2 regions of the Pseudoalteromonas sp. SM9913 genome follow, and region 2 is predicted to be linked to the other one. Evidence: predicted binding sites of a transcription regulator. Region 2 holds the regulator's gene; the other holds the start of a gene.
What was found. Region 2 encodes sigma-54, which starts transcription at its own class of promoters, with help from an activator protein. Its sites were predicted from a motif close to GTTGGCACGNNNNTNGNNT; they were not measured.
Positions count from the first base shown of each region.

Region 1: the regulator sigma-54 is predicted to act here: its motif matches at 2,788-2,806, upstream of flgJ (flagellar assembly peptidoglycan hydrolase FlgJ).

Region 1 covers NC_014803.1:2,434,689-2,442,393, reverse strand. The annotation lists gene PSM_RS11190 (flagellar basal body rod protein FlgF) at 1-79, shown strand, start outside; gene flgG (flagellar basal-body rod protein FlgG) at 101-889, shown strand; gene flgH (flagellar basal body L-ring protein FlgH) at 904-1,587, shown strand; gene PSM_RS11175 (flagellar basal body P-ring protein FlgI) at 1,626-2,693, shown strand; gene flgJ (flagellar assembly peptidoglycan hydrolase FlgJ) at 2,844-3,839, shown strand; gene flgK (flagellar hook-associated protein FlgK) at 3,841-5,847, shown strand; gene flgL (flagellar hook-associated protein FlgL) at 5,850-7,109, shown strand; partial or broken gene PSM_RS18870 (flagellin N-terminal helical domain-containing protein) at 7,385-7,705, shown strand, end outside.
Region 2 covers NC_014803.1:426,535-434,239, reverse strand. The annotation lists gene lptC (LPS export ABC transporter periplasmic protein LptC) at 1-329, shown strand, start outside; gene lptA (lipopolysaccharide transport periplasmic protein LptA) at 319-858, shown strand; gene lptB (LPS export ABC transporter ATP-binding protein) at 855-1,580, shown strand; gene PSM_RS01995 (RNA polymerase factor sigma-54) at 1,915-3,414, shown strand; gene hpf (ribosome hibernation promoting factor) at 3,441-3,728, shown strand; gene ptsN (PTS IIA-like nitrogen regulatory protein PtsN) at 3,733-4,185, shown strand; gene rapZ (RNase adapter RapZ) at 4,205-5,047, shown strand; gene PSM_RS01975 (HPr family phosphocarrier protein) at 5,067-5,339, shown strand; gene mgtE (magnesium transporter) at 5,479-6,837, shown strand; gene PSM_RS01965 (YgiQ family radical SAM protein) at 6,925-7,705, opposite strand, start outside.

The DNA of each region.
Region 1 (7,705 bases), 1.3 Mb from region 2:
ATTTGAATTACAAGTAAAACTGATGAAAACAGCTGAAGAGATTGACGAACGTCAAGAACAGCTGATGCGCATCGTTTAACTATAACGTGAGGATATTATTATGAATCCAGCATTATGGATAAGTAAAACAGGGCTTGACGCTCAACAAACAGATATATCGGTTATATCAAATAACTTAGCGAATGCCAGTACAGTGGGTTACAAAAAAAGCCGCGCTATTTTTGAAGACTTACTCTACCAAAATATTAATCAACCAGGCGGTCGCTCATCGCAAGACACCGAAATGCCGTCAGGCTTAATGTTGGGCGCGGGTACGAAAGTGGTCGCTAATCAGAAAAACTTTTCCCAAGGTAACATGCTCACCACTGAAAATTCATTAGATTGGATGATTTCTGGTCCTGGATTTTTTGAGGTTTTACAGCCTGATGGCAATATTGCCTATTCGCGTAACGGTCAGTTTACCACCGACGGTGAGGGGCGAGTTGTAACTTCGGGTGCCGGTTACGTTGTTCAGCCTGAAATGAATGTGCCTGATGATGCACAGTCAATCACCGTATCTCAAGATGGTGAAGTGTCAGTTCGCATTAAAGGTCAAGCCGAAAACGTGGTTATTGGTCAAATTACTATTAGTGATTTTATCAATCCGTCGGGCCTTGAGCCTATAGGGCAAAACCTTTATACCGAAACTGCAGTAAGTGGTGCACCTGTTCAAGGTAACCCGGGGGTTGAGGGCTTAGGTACAATTATTCAAGGTTCACTTGAAACATCAAATGTAAATGTGACCGAAGAGTTGGTTAATTTGATTGAAACTCAGCGAGTTTACGAAATGAACTCAAAGGTAATTTCAGCGGTTGATGAAATGATGAGCTACATCAATCAACAATTATAGTCTTGGGGGATTGTATGCGTAATATCATGTTATTTGCAGTAGGGACTTTACTGTTAAGCGGTTGTGTATCTACACAAAATAATGAAGTAGTGCAGGACGATCCCTACTATGCACCTATGTATCCTGAGCCTAATATGGAGCCAGTGGTAGCAACTGGCTCTTTATTCAGTACTCAGTTATCGAATGACTTATATGCCGATAAGAAAGCACTTAGAACAGGCGATATCATTACTGTTAAATTGCAAGAGTCAACCCAAGCCACAAAAGCGGCTAAAACAGAAACAGATAAACAAACAGATGCTAGCCTCGATCCTGTTATTGGTTTAGGTGGTTTACCGGTTAATATTGGTGGCGATAGTATTCAATTTGGGGTTGGTAGTGATGCGTCGTTTAAAGGTGACTCAAAATCAAATCAATCAAACAGCCTAGTTGGCGATATTTCGGTTAACGTGATGCGAGTATTACCAAATGGTAATTTAGTGATTCGCGGTGAAAAATGGCTAACGCTAAATACCGGTGAAGAATTTATTCGCTTAGAGGGGTTAGTGCGTCCACAAGATGTTAATGCTGATAATACTGTTGAGTCTAATCGTATTGCGAATGCGCGTATTCAGTATTCAGGTAAGGGTCAAACTCAAGAGGCACAAAGCCCGGGTTGGTTAACGCGTTTCTTTAGTAGCTCATTGTTTCCTTTTTAGAGGACATTCGACATGAATGGTTTTAAAGTTTTTGTTTTATGGTGCTACTAGGCTGGCAATTTACTGCCAGTGCTGAGCGAATTAAAGATGTATCTATGGTTGAAGGGGTGCGCTCAAACCAATTAGTGGGCTATGGCTTAGTTGTTGGTTTACCAGGTACCGGTGAGCAAAGCCGTTTTACCGAACAAAGCTTCAAAGGCATGCTCAATAGTTTTGGTATTACGTTACCTTCTAGTTTAAAGCCAAAAATTAAAAATGTTGCAGCGGTTGCTGTTCATGCTGAACTCCCTCCATTTAGAAAGCCAGGGCAAACCATAGATATAACCGTGTCATCAATTGGCAGTGCAGGCAGCCTGCGCGGTGGCACATTATTACAAACATTTTTAAAAGGGGTTGATGGAAATGTATACGCTATTGCACAAGGGAGCTTAATTGTTGGTGGCTTAGGTGCTGAAGGCCTAGATGGCAGCCGAGTCGTTATTAATACGCCAACCGTAGGGCGTGTGCCAAACGGTGCCACGGTTGAACGTGCCGTTAAAAGCCCATTTATGCAAAACGATTATATTACCTTTAATTTAAACCGTCCGGACTTTACAACCGCAAAACGTTTAGAAAAAACCATAAATGATTTAATTGGCCCAAATAGCGCACAAGCACTCGATGCCGCCTCTATTCGGGTTGTTGCGCCACGAGATGCTTCACAGCGCGTATCGTATTTATCAACTCTTGAAAACTTAGAGTTTAAGCCTGCGGATACTTCGGCAAAAATAATTGTTAACTCACGTACCGGCACTATAGTTATTGGCAAAAATGTAAAATTACAACCTGCAGCAATTACACATGGTGGTCTTACTGTGACCATTGCTGAGCAACAAAATGTGGCGCAGCCAAATCCTCTAGCAGAGGGGGAAACAGTGGTTACCCAACAAAGTATTATTGACGTTAATCAAGATGATTCACGTGCTTTTGTATTTGACCCAGGTGTAAGCCTTGATGATTTAGTTCGTGCTATTAATGAAGTTGGCGCTGCCCCTGGCGATTTAATGGCGATTCTTGAAGCACTTAAAGAAGCCGGTGCAATTAACGGTCAGCTTGTTGTAATTTAGTTTTATAAGATTCTAGACCCTAAGCCCTAGGGTCTTTAACCCTTAACCTTTCATCCTTAACCTTTCATCCTTAACCTTTCATCGCTACTCTTCTTTTGGCTCAATTATTGCATTTAACTAGGTATTATTAATTATTGTGTCAAAAAGCTGATGGAAACAAATCATCTAGATAAGCAAAACTTTTTTGATTTAGGCAACTTAGACTCTTTGCGTCGAGATGCTTTAAACAGCGGTGATGCATCAACCGATGCATCTAAAGCGGCGTTAAAAAAAGCGGCGGCACAATTTGAAGCTATCTTCACCCAAATGCTACTGAAAAGTATGCGTAAAGCCAATGAGGCTTTTGAAGACAAAGAAAGCCCATTTAATGCAAGTGGCGTGAAGTTTTTTGAAGAAATGCACGACCAACAGATGGCTACAGAGCTTTCATCAAATGGCTCTTTAGGTCTTGCAGATTTAATTGTGCAGCAACTATCGCCAGATGGAAAAAACTTTATGCCAGGCTCTGTTCTTCGTACAACGTCAGATTTCTTTAGTGACCAACGTGCGGGTAGCACCTTACCTCATCAAGAAAACCAAAAGGTCACTGAAAAAGTGCCGCTCGTTGATTCAACTGAAAAAAGCGAACAAAACATAGCGTCTGGCACATTTGAAAATGCTGAGGAATTTGTAAGCACCGTATGGGAACACGCAAAAACAGCGGCTAAGAAAATTGGTTTAAATCCGGCGGTTATGGTTGCGCAAGCAGCATTAGAGACTGGTTGGGGTAAACATATTATCAGTAAAGGTGATGGCAATAGCTCAAATAATTTATTCAATATAAAGTCAGATAAAAGTTGGCAGGGCGAAAAAGCCAGTAAGGTCACTTTAGAGTTTGAGCAAGGCGCTGCAGTTAAAAAGCAAGCAAGCTTTAGAGCGTATGACTCAATAAAAGATAGCGTGAATGATTTTGTGGATTTTTTAACACAGAACCCTCGCTATCAAGATGCATTAAACAATACAGCAAAGCCGCACAAATTTTTAGACTCTTTACAGCAAGCCGGTTATGCAACCGACCCTAACTATGCAGACAAAATAAAAAGAGTGCTTAACAGTAACGAGTTAAAGAATATCGCCACAAGCGTTATCCGCCAAGGAGTAGAGTAACATGTCGTTTAATTTATTAAATATTGCTAATTCAGGAATAAGAGCAAACTCTGAGTTATTGCAAACGACAAGTAAAAACATCGCAAACGTTAATACTGAAGGGTATGTACGAGAGCGCACTGAATTTACTACCATGATTGATAATCAGGTGGGCCGCGGTCAAACGTACCGGTTATTAAATGAGTTTGCACAAAAGCAATTAAACCGAGATACCTCAAATAAAAGCTTTTTTGATCAATTTGTTAGCGAGGCGAGTCGGGTTGATCAAATTTTTTCAGAAAAATCAAACAGCTTATCAACTAGTATCAACTCGATGTTTAACAACGTGCAAGAAGCACTTAACCAACCTTCATCTACGGTTGCTCGTTCATTGGTGATGAGTGATGCGCAAAATCTGATTGATCAAATGGACCGGCTTGCAGGTATTGTTTCAGAGCAAAAAGCAGTGGTTAATGAGCAATTAGAAATATTTTCTGAAGAGGCGAATACGTTAATCGAAAGTATTAGTTCGTTAAATCAAGAAATTGCGGGTGTTCATGGCACTAAAAACGAAGCAGATGCTAGCTCAGCTTACAACGAGCGTGATAAAGCAATACGTGATTTATCAAAACTAATTGATATAGAAACACTCGATGGCCCTAATGGTGAAAAACAAGTATTTATGGGCACAGGTGAAGCGGTTGTTATGCAAAATGGTTCATTTAACTTGTTTTCGATTAGTGGCGATCCCGATGCCAATTTTAAAGAGTTACGCTTAGATGTAAATGGTGGCCAAGCCGTTCCACTAGAAATAGATCCCACTAAACTCAAAGGTAAAATTGGTGGCTTATTGGCATTTAGAGACGATATTTTGGTGCCTGCACAAAATCAAATAGGTCAGATGGGCATTGCGCTTGCTGATTCGTTTAATCAGCAAAACCGTTTAGGAATGGATGCAAACGGTGAGCTTGGAGGCGATATTTTTGATATCCCAACGGTCAGTGCTTTTGTTTATCAAGCAAATACCGGAACAGCTAATATGTCAGCAACCGTTGAAGCTGGTAAAGGCAGTGAACTACCAGCGAGTGATTTTGTGATCACCTATACGGGGAACCCTAACGAAGTAAGTATTCAGCCAATAGATAATAAAGGCGAGCCTTTAGGCAGTGCATCGTTAGCTGTTATTCCACCGAGTGGCATTATTGACTCTGCGGCAATCACCAGCGGGGAGTCGTTTGGTTTAGAGCTAAACGTAACCGGAGCTGGTAATGCCGGTGATCAATTTCAGATAAAACTTAATAGTGGCGCGGCTGGCAATATATCGCTGACAACAGGTCGAGGAGAAGACATTGCATTGGCCTCTCCAATTAGAACAGCAGACGGGCTTGATAATACAGGCACTGGGACTATTTCACCGGGTGATGTGAGCGATGTAACTACCGGCAGTTTTACAAACCCTTTAGGCTTAGCAAATGGTCCTATTAACATTGTTAAAACTGCTAATGCTAACGAATATCAACTTACTGATGGTAATGGTACAACCACGTTTACGGTTATACCGCCTGCTAACAATATTTTGGCGCAAGCGGGGCCTCCTTATGATGGCTATGGTTTTGACTTTAATATTGAAGGGGTACCGGCTACAGGTGATACCTTTAATTTAGAATTTAATGAAGGCGGTTTTGATGATAACCGTAATGGTCAAAAACTCGCTGACTTACAAAATAGCGATTTAGTACGTCAAAATGTGGTAGCAAGTGCCTCAGCCGATAATCATAAAACCTTGAACCAGGCCTATGCTGGATTAGTAACCGATGTTGGTGTAGTAACCAGTCAAGCAAAAACCAACGGGGCGGCATTTGATGCTTTAGCACAGCAATCAGAAGCCTGGTATGAATCGTTATCCGGCGTAAATTTAGATGAAGAGGCAGCTAATTTGCTGCGTTTTCAGCAATCTTATGCTGCATCGGCTCAAGTACTGTCTGCAGCACGTTCTATTTTTGACACTTTACTGAGTGCGGCGAGGTAATTATGCGTTTATCAAATAATTTAATGTATCAAAATAACATTAATAAAATACTTGAGAATCAACAAAATGTAGCTGGTGCGCAGGAGCGCGTTACGACAGGTCAAAAATATTTGAGTACCTCAGAAAACCCTGCTGCTATTTCGCAGGGTATGTTGTACACCAATAAAATAGAAACTAATGAGCAGCTGACGAAGAATATTAACCAGCTAAAAGGGCGTTTAGAAACCGAAGAAAGTTTATTACAAGGTATGAACGACACTATTTTAGAAGCGCAAATGTTAACTATACGAGCGGGCAATGGTTCGTTAGATAAAGGTGATTTGGCTTCGGTTGCCAGTGAACTAAAAGAATTGCAAAAATCGCTGCTTAACTTAATGAATAGTCAATCTGAAGGGGGGAAATACCTTTTCTCTGGCTATCAAGACGATATTCAAACTTATACATTTAATAGCACTAATGGCAAATACGAATACCAAGGCGATCAAGGCCAGCACGAAGTAACTATTGCAAAAGGCGTTGAGATCAAATCAAGCGATAATGGCTTTAATGTATTTGAACGAGTTGATGCACGTCTTGATGTGGTATCGAATGGTGGAGCGCCATCAGGCGGTATTACCGCTGGAACTGTTTATGTTCAAAATCAAGGTGAGTTTGATCGTTTTCACAAAGATAATTATAACTCAGACCCAGATCCGCTTATTTCTCCAACGATCAATACCTACAACGTTAATGTGATCCCTGGTGCGACCCCTTCATCGCCTGATCAGTATGAGATATTACGTGATGGTAATCCTCTTGTACCACCTGTGACTGGTGAAGTAACTGATGAGCCGATTGAATTTGCCGGTATGGAAATTCAACTTGAAGGTGTAGCACCGGGGCAGCTTGATTTTACCCTTGAGAAACCAAGCAAAGAAAATGTATTGAATACACTAGAAGATTTGATCATTAGCCTAAATGACGAACAACTTGATGAAGCGCAAATTAACCAAGCATTATCGGATGGTTTAATTCAGCTTAAAAATGCTAGTGAACAGATTGTATTTACACAAGCTGGTTTAGGTGGACGGATGAATGTGGTTGAGCGTGTGACCGATTCAAACAGTGCACTGGATATTAATAATCAAGAAAATAGATCCAGCCTGATTGAGATTGATGCCGCTGAAGCCATCAGCGATCTTACTAAACATGAGTCTGGTTTACAGGCTTCACAAGCGACTTTTGGTCGCTTGGCTAAACTTTCATTATTCGATTATTTATAAATACCATCCAAGGCAGGTTATTACTTTACGAGAAAAGTAGGTAATAACTTGCCTTAACGAAGCGGCAAAAAACTGTCACCCCCTTTTTATCTTCTGTCAAAAAATCGCTAACTTCTAATTTAAAGCAGCAATAAGTGTTATTTAGTTGTTTTAAAACATAAGGTTAATCTTTTTTTTCTAGTTGGCACAACTAATGCATTTAGCTAGTTATAGAAAGTGTGGTTTTTGCTTAAATATTTTGAACCACATTCTGATTGAAACTAGGAGATGGTAAAATGGCTTTAAGCGTAAATACAAATGTTGCATCACTTAATGGGCAACGCAATCTATCTAAATCTAGCATGGCACTTGAAACCTCAATGCAGAGACTATCATCTGGTTTGCGTATTAATAGCGCAAAAGACGATGCTGCAGGTTTACAAATTGCCAACCGACTAACTTCTCAGGTTAATGGCCTAACAGTTGCTCAGCGTAATGCCAATGATGGTATTTCTATGGCGCAAACCGCTGAGGGTGCGATGCAAGAGTCTGCAAACATCTTACAACGTATGCGTGACTTATCACTGCAATCAGCGAATGGTTCAAACAGTGCGGTT
Region 2 (7,705 bases):
TTACCTTTTTTGAAAAGCCTATATTCACTTTATACAACGAGCAGCAAACATGGCGTATTAACGCCGATGAAGCCACCCTCTACGACGACCGTCAACTGGTGTTAGAGGGTAATGTAACCGCTCAAAACTTAGTAGATAACGCCATGATCGATACGATCAACGCCCAGACCATCAATGTTGATATAAAACTATTAACCATGCAATCACAGCAGCCTGTCGTTATTACAGGACCTAATTTAAAAATCACAGGTAAAGGCCTTGAGGCCGATTTAAAAACCGAGGTGATTAAACTTATTAACCATACGCGAACCCTATATTATGACCAATAACCTATTTAAAATTTTAATTTTTCCCTCACTATTAATTGCTTTTAACAGTAATGGCGCTGAACCTGCTGAAGCCCCCGCTGCTAATCAAATTTCAATTAGTGCAGATAAGCAAGAAGGTCAATTAAAAGAAAACGTAGGCATTTTTGAGAAAAATGTTGAAATTATTCATGGTAATCGCCGTATCACAGCTGACCGTTTAGAAGTGCATAAACGCGATGAGCTAGGCGATAACAAACAGTTATTAATTGCCACAGGCAGCCCTGCATATTTTGAAGAAACCCAAGCTGATGGCACCATAATGAGCGCCAGTGCTAATGAAGTGCGTTACGATGTGTCGCTGCGTTTTTTAACCTTAATCGGCGATGCAAGCATTGCTCAAGCAGGTCAACAAATAACAGCTAAAAGTATCACTTACGATATCGAGCAGCAGTTAATTAGCGCAGAAAAAGACGAAAACTCAACAGACCGTGTACACACTATTTTAGTGCCTGTTGAAAATAAAAAAGAAGATGATAAAGGCCAACCATGAGCACATTAAAAGCAGAGCTATTAGCTAAAAGCTATAAAGGTCGTGAAGTTGTAAAAAACGTTGGCCTAGAGGTTGAAGCTGGCAGTATTGTGGGGTTACTTGGCCCTAATGGTGCAGGTAAAACCACCACCTTTTATATGATTGTAGGCCTTGTCCCTAGCGATAAAGGCAAAATATCAATTGATGATAAAGATATTACTTTATTACCGATGCACAGCCGAGCGCGTTTAGGGATTGGTTATTTACCGCAAGAGTCGTCTATTTTTAGAAAGCTGACTGTTTATCAAAACTTAATGGCTATCTTAGAAACACGTAAAGAATTAAATAAACAACAACGCGAAGATACCTTAAATAATTTACTTGATGAATTTAGCATTCAGCATATCCGCGATAGTCAAGGTATGGCTTTATCAGGTGGTGAACGTCGCCGCGTTGAAATTGCTCGCGCGTTAGCAGCAAACCCTAAATTTATCCTTTTAGACGAACCCTTTGCGGGGGTTGATCCTATCTCAGTATTAGATATTAAAAAGATTATAGAGCATCTTAAAAACCGAGGAATTGGCGTACTTATCACAGATCACAACGTACGCGAAACTCTTGATGTTTGTGAAAAAGCCTACATAGTTTCTCATGGAGAGTTAATTGCATCAGGCACTCCAGAATATGTATTAAACGATAAAACAGTACGCGATGTTTATTTAGGCGAGCAGTTCAAGCTCTAATATGTGTGTTATTCCACTAAGCATCTGCTAAGATTAATCATACTTAGGTCTGTTGACCTTTCAAGGTTGAATTTGCAGCAGTCTGTTTGGTATTTAGGCAAGCCAGAGCCTATGTGGTGTGGTATTCCCCATAAATAGGCGATAACGCAGCATCAATGCCAAACAGGCGCTGCCCTTCGGGTTCTGCCTAGGGACGATTTACTCTTTGTTGCTCGGTTTTGACTTAGCCCACTAGGTTACAAACCTCGCGCCGCAATTAAACCGCCCCTAGTTTGAACAAATTTTAATCCGTAAAGGTCAACAGACCGTAATTTAAAAGGATTGTTAGAGATACATGAGGCAATCATTACAGCTGCGCATGGGCCAGCAACTTACAATGACTCCACAGTTGCAACAAGCAATTCGCTTATTGCAACTCAGTACATTGGATCTCCAGCAAGAAATTCAAGAAGCGCTCGATAGCAACCCCTTGCTTGAAGTTGAAGAACACGATTACAGCGAAGACACTGCAGGTAAAAACGAACAAAAAGCCGATAACGATGACATAACGCTAAGTGCCTCAGCTGACGATAAACCTAGCGAGTATGAGCAAGATAGCGGCGAAGCAATGACCAAAGACACTATTAGCGATGATATGGCTATGGATGTTACTTGGGATGAATATATGAGCGCTGCGCCTGCCTCTTCATCGGGCCCAATGCCAGAAGATGAATCTATTTATCAAGGCTCTTCGACTGAAACGCTGCATGAGTATTTAATGTGGCAACTTCAACTGACGCCGTTTAGTCCTACCGATGAAGCGATAGCTATTGCAATTGTAGAAGCTGTAGACGACTCAGGGATTCTAACCCTTAGCTGTGAAGAAATATTAGAAAGCTTTAACCAAGAAAACGACGGCGAAGATGAAGTTGAACTTGACGAAATAGAAGCGGTACTAAAGCGTATTCAACTATTTGATCCAGTGGGAATAGCCGCGCGTAGTTTACAAGAGTGCTTGTGTATTCAGCTAAATCAATTTGATAAAGACACACCTTTTTTAAACGAAACAAAAATGATCTTAACCGATCATATTGATTTACTTGCTGCACGTGACTATCGCACGTTAATGAAAAAAACAAAGCTTAAAGAAGATGAGCTTAAAGAAATCATGACGTTGATTCATACGCTCAGCCCAAAACCGGCAGACACTATTGTCAGAGAAGAGTCTGAATACGTTATTCCTGATGTGTCGGTTAAAAAAGTTAAAGGTCGTTGGGTAGTTGAATTAAACCCAGATAGCATGCCTAAGATCAGAGTAAATAGCCAATATGCAGCTATGTCGCGTACGGTTAAATCAAGTGGTGATAGCCAGTTTATTCGCTCGCACTTACAAGAGGCTAAATGGTTTATAAAAAGCTTAGAAAGTAGAAATGACACGCTACTTAAAGTAACCAACTGTATTGTGCAGCAGCAACAGGCCTTTTTTGAACACGGTCCTGAGGCTATGAAGCCTATGGTGCTTAACGATGTGGCTGAAATGGTGGAAATGCATGAGTCGACTATATCGCGTGTTACTACGCAAAAATACATGCATACACCACGTGGCATTTTTGAGCTTAAATATTTCTTTTCAAGCCATGTAAGTACTGAAAATGGTGGCGAATGTTCATCAACAGCAATACGTGCATTAATTAAAAAATTAATCGCTGCAGAAAACTCAGCTAAACCATTGAGTGATAGTAAAATTGCAGATATATTGGCAGAGCAAGGAATTAAAGTAGCGAGGAGAACCATTGCAAAATATCGCGAATCTCTAGCTATTCCCCCGTCTAATCAACGTAAAAGTTTGATTTAAGGCGTACAACAAAGAGGAAAATGTTTATGCAACTGAATTTAACTGGTCGCCATGTAGATATTACCGACTCGCTTAGAGACTACGTAAATAGTAAATTTTCGAAGTTACAGAGGCACACTGATCACATAACGAATGTGCACGTTATTCTCGATGTAGAAAAACTAAACCAAAAAGCTGAAGCAACCGTTCATGTTAGTGGCGCTGAGATTTTTGCCTCTACTGAGCATCAAGATATGTATGCCGCTATAGACTCGCTCATTGACAAGCTAGATCGTCAAGTAATTAAACACAAAGAGAAACTTGCTCGACACTAACACTATGAAACTAAGCTCACTTATCTGTCAGGACTGCAGTAAAGCTGCGGTCCTTTTTAATAGTAAAAAAAGAATTTTAGAATTTATCAGTGAATTGGCTCACAATAAGCTGCCCTATTTAACACAACAAGATATTCTTAATGCATTAACTGCAAGAGAAAAGCTAGGAAGTACAGGCATTGGTCGAGGCATTGCTATTCCACATGGTCGCATGAGTGGTGCTCAAGAGCCCCTAGCTTTGATTTTAGTGAGCGAAACAGCTATTAATTTTGATGCGATTGATAACCGACCGGTTGACATTTTTGTCGCGTTAATTGTTCCCGATGGCGATAATCAGCAGCATTTGAAGACGCTAGCCACGATTGCTGATAAGCTCAATGATAAAGAATTTTGTAAACAGTTACGCGCCGCCAAATCGGATAGCGAACTGTATCAGGTTATCGTCAGTCAATCGTAGTAATAAAGAAAGGTGATAAATGGAATTAATAATTATAAGCGGTCGTTCAGGGTCAGGTAAATCTGTGGCGTTACGCGTTGTGGAAGACTTAGGTTATTATTGTGTAGACAATATTCCTCTTAATTTATTACCATCATTAGTGCGCAGTGTTTCCGACAGTTATAATAAAATTGCCGTGAGTGTTGATGTACGTAACCTACCTAAAGAGCAACAGCAGTTTAATGAAATCATTGAATATTTACCTGGTTTTACTAAACCAACGGTATTTTATTTAGACAGTGACGATCAAACATTAATAAAACGTTTTTCAGAAACGCGACGTCTCCACCCTTTATCTATTGATTCTTTGCCGCTTGATTTAGCCATAAAAAAAGAAAAACAACTACTTGATGTATTGATTAACCGTGCTGATTATATGATTGATACCACAGATTTAAGTGTGCATCAGCTTGCTGAGTCTATTCGTGAAAAAATACTCGGAAAAAAAGATAAACAACTGATCATTACCTTTGAGTCATTTGGTTTTAAACACGGCATCCCTAAAGAAGCAGATTACGTATTTGATGCCCGCTTTTTACCAAACCCGCATTGGGAGCCTGAACTTAAGCCACTTACAGGGCTGGACCAACCAGTAAAAGACTACCTAGCAAGTCACAGTATAGTGCAAAAATTTACATGGCAAATTCAAACATTTGTGCAAACATGGCTGCCGCATTTAGAACGAAATAACCGCAGCTACTTAACCATTGCAATTGGCTGTACCGGTGGGCAACACCGCTCTGTTTATTTAGCGCAAACCATTGGCGAAAGCTTTGCAATGAGCCATCCTAATGTAAAAATTCGCCACCGAGAACAAGAATAATACCGAGTGAGAACATGCAATGCGCTTAGAAAATACATTTTTAATAAAAAACAAATTAGGATTACACGCTAGAGCGGCGACAGTATTAGCTCAGCTTTCTGTGCAATTTGATGCCACAATCACTTTATTTCAAGATGACAAACAAGCCGCTGGCGATAGCGTGCTGGCACTTATGTTACTCGAAAGCAGCCAAGGCAAAGAAGTTAAGGTGGTATGCGAAGGCCCCGACGCTGAGCCTGCACTTAGCGCAATAGGTGAGCTCATCGACCAACGATTTAATGAGCAAGAATAAAAAAGTTCATTATTAACTCATCATCCTAAGCTTAGGTTAATAGTGGTTGAGGTAGTTTGCTCACATAAAGTAAGATAAACTAAAATTGAATAGCATTTATACCCTTCCAGCATGTAATACAATTTAATTAAGGACGCCAATGCCTGAAGCTTTAGAACAAGATATTCCACTACAACAACTAAAACAGGTGACTAAGTCACTAAATAGTGGTCAATTTGTTCAAGTTAGACGCATGCTGGCAAAGACGGCGCCTTGTGATACCGCACTTCTTTTAGAATCATCCCCGCATAAAATTCGCCGTATGCTCTGGCAGCTTGTTGATCCTGATGTACAAGGTGATGTGCTTGAAGAGCTGTCTGAAGATGTACGTTTGGGCATTATTGCGCAAATGGCACCCGAGCACATTGCTGCCGCAACCGAAGACATGGGCCATGATGACTTAGGGGAAGTACTACGTAGCCTACCTGACACCGTTTATAAAGACGTTGTTAGCGCTATGGATATTCAAGATAGAGAACGTGCAACGCAGGCTTTATCGTATCAAGAGCGCTCTGCTGGCGCATTGATGAATATAGATACCGTTACTATTCGCCCCGATGTGACTCTAGATGTGGTACTGCGTTATATTCGCTTACGCGGCGAATTACCTGAGGGTACAGATGACTTATATGTGGTTGATGAAAATAACTGCTTTTTAGGCGCCCTATCGCTGAGTACTTTATTAACTAATCCCCCTGAAAAAATTGTTCATGAGTTAATGGATGAAGACTGTGAGTCTATTCCTATTTCAATGGATGAGAGCGAAGTTGCACAATTGTTTGAGCGTCATAACTGGATATCGGCACCGGTTGTTGATGACAACGCACACTTGCTTGGGCGGATCACCATTGATGATATCGTTGATGTTATTCGTGAAGACGCTGAGCACAGTTTACTGGGTTTAGCGGGTTTAGATGATGAAGAAGATACCTTTGCACCTGTGTTGAAAAGCTCTAAAAAGCGCTCAATTTGGCTGGGTGTAAACTTACTAACTGCATTGCTGGCTGCAATTGTGGCGAGCTTTTTTGAAAACACCTTAGCTATATTACCAATTCTTGCTGTGCTCAATGGCATTGTCCCGTCAATGGGTGGGGTTGCAGGCAGCCAAACCTTAACTTTGGTTATTCGCGGTATCGCGGTGGGTCATATCAACCAAACTAACCAACGTTTTTTATTATTAAAAGAACTCGCTATCGGTGCGATTAACGGTATGGTTTGGTCTATCCTAATTGCCGGTGTTGTTGCGCTTTGGCAATGGGATTTCAAACTCGGTGGTGTTTTAGCGTTTGCTATGTTTATGAATTTAGTTGCAGCAGGTATTGCGGGTGCTAGTATCCCACTATTGCTTAAAAAAATGAAAATAGATCCAGCACTTGCAGGCAGTGTGGTACTAACCACGGTAACTGATATTGTTGGTATATTTGCCTTCTTAGGTACTGCGACTTGGTTATTGATTTAATCTTTTTATAAACGTTTTTAAACAAAAACACCGCATCAATACGCGGTGTTTTTGTTTAAGCCGATAGTTACTTTACATAAGTTAAGGCTACTTAGCGCGCTGGCGATTACCACCTACCTTAGGTTTAGTGTTGGCTTTTTTAAACTGGCTAAAGCCAGTATGACGAGTAAGCGCAGGACGACCGCCCTTGTTACCTTTTCCGCCTTTGGTTTGTCTTTCATCTCGTCCTTCTTCAGGGACTAAACAGTTAGGTCCTTTACCAATAAGCTTGGCTTTGCCCATGTTACGCAGGGCTTCGCGGACCATTGGCCAACCGGCAGGATCGTGATAGCGTAAAATTGCTTTATGCAAACGACGTTGACGCGCTCCCTTAGGCACAGCAACTTGCTCAGTATTATTTTTAATATTACGAAGCGAGTTCATTTCTGTGTGGTAAATGGTGGTTGCGTTGGCCATCGGTGATGGATAAAAATTTTGTACCTGATCAAGCTTAAAATCATTCGATTTCAACCATAAAGCCATGTTTACCATGTCTTCATCTTTAGTCCCCGGGTGAGCAGAAATAAAGTATGGAATTAAATACTGCTTTTTACCCGCTTCTTTTGAGTACTTATCAAATAACGCTTTAAATTCATCATAGGCGCCCATACCTGGTTTCATCATTTTTGATAATGGGCCATCTTCTGTGTGTTCAGGTGCTATTTTTAAATATCCACCAACATGATGGGTTACTAGCTCTTTAACGTAACGAGGATCACGTACTGCAAGGTCATAACGCACGCCCGAAGCAATTAAGATCTTTTTGATCCCTTTAACCTCACGCGCCTTTTTATATAAGTCGATAGTGGGTGTGTGATCGGTATCCATA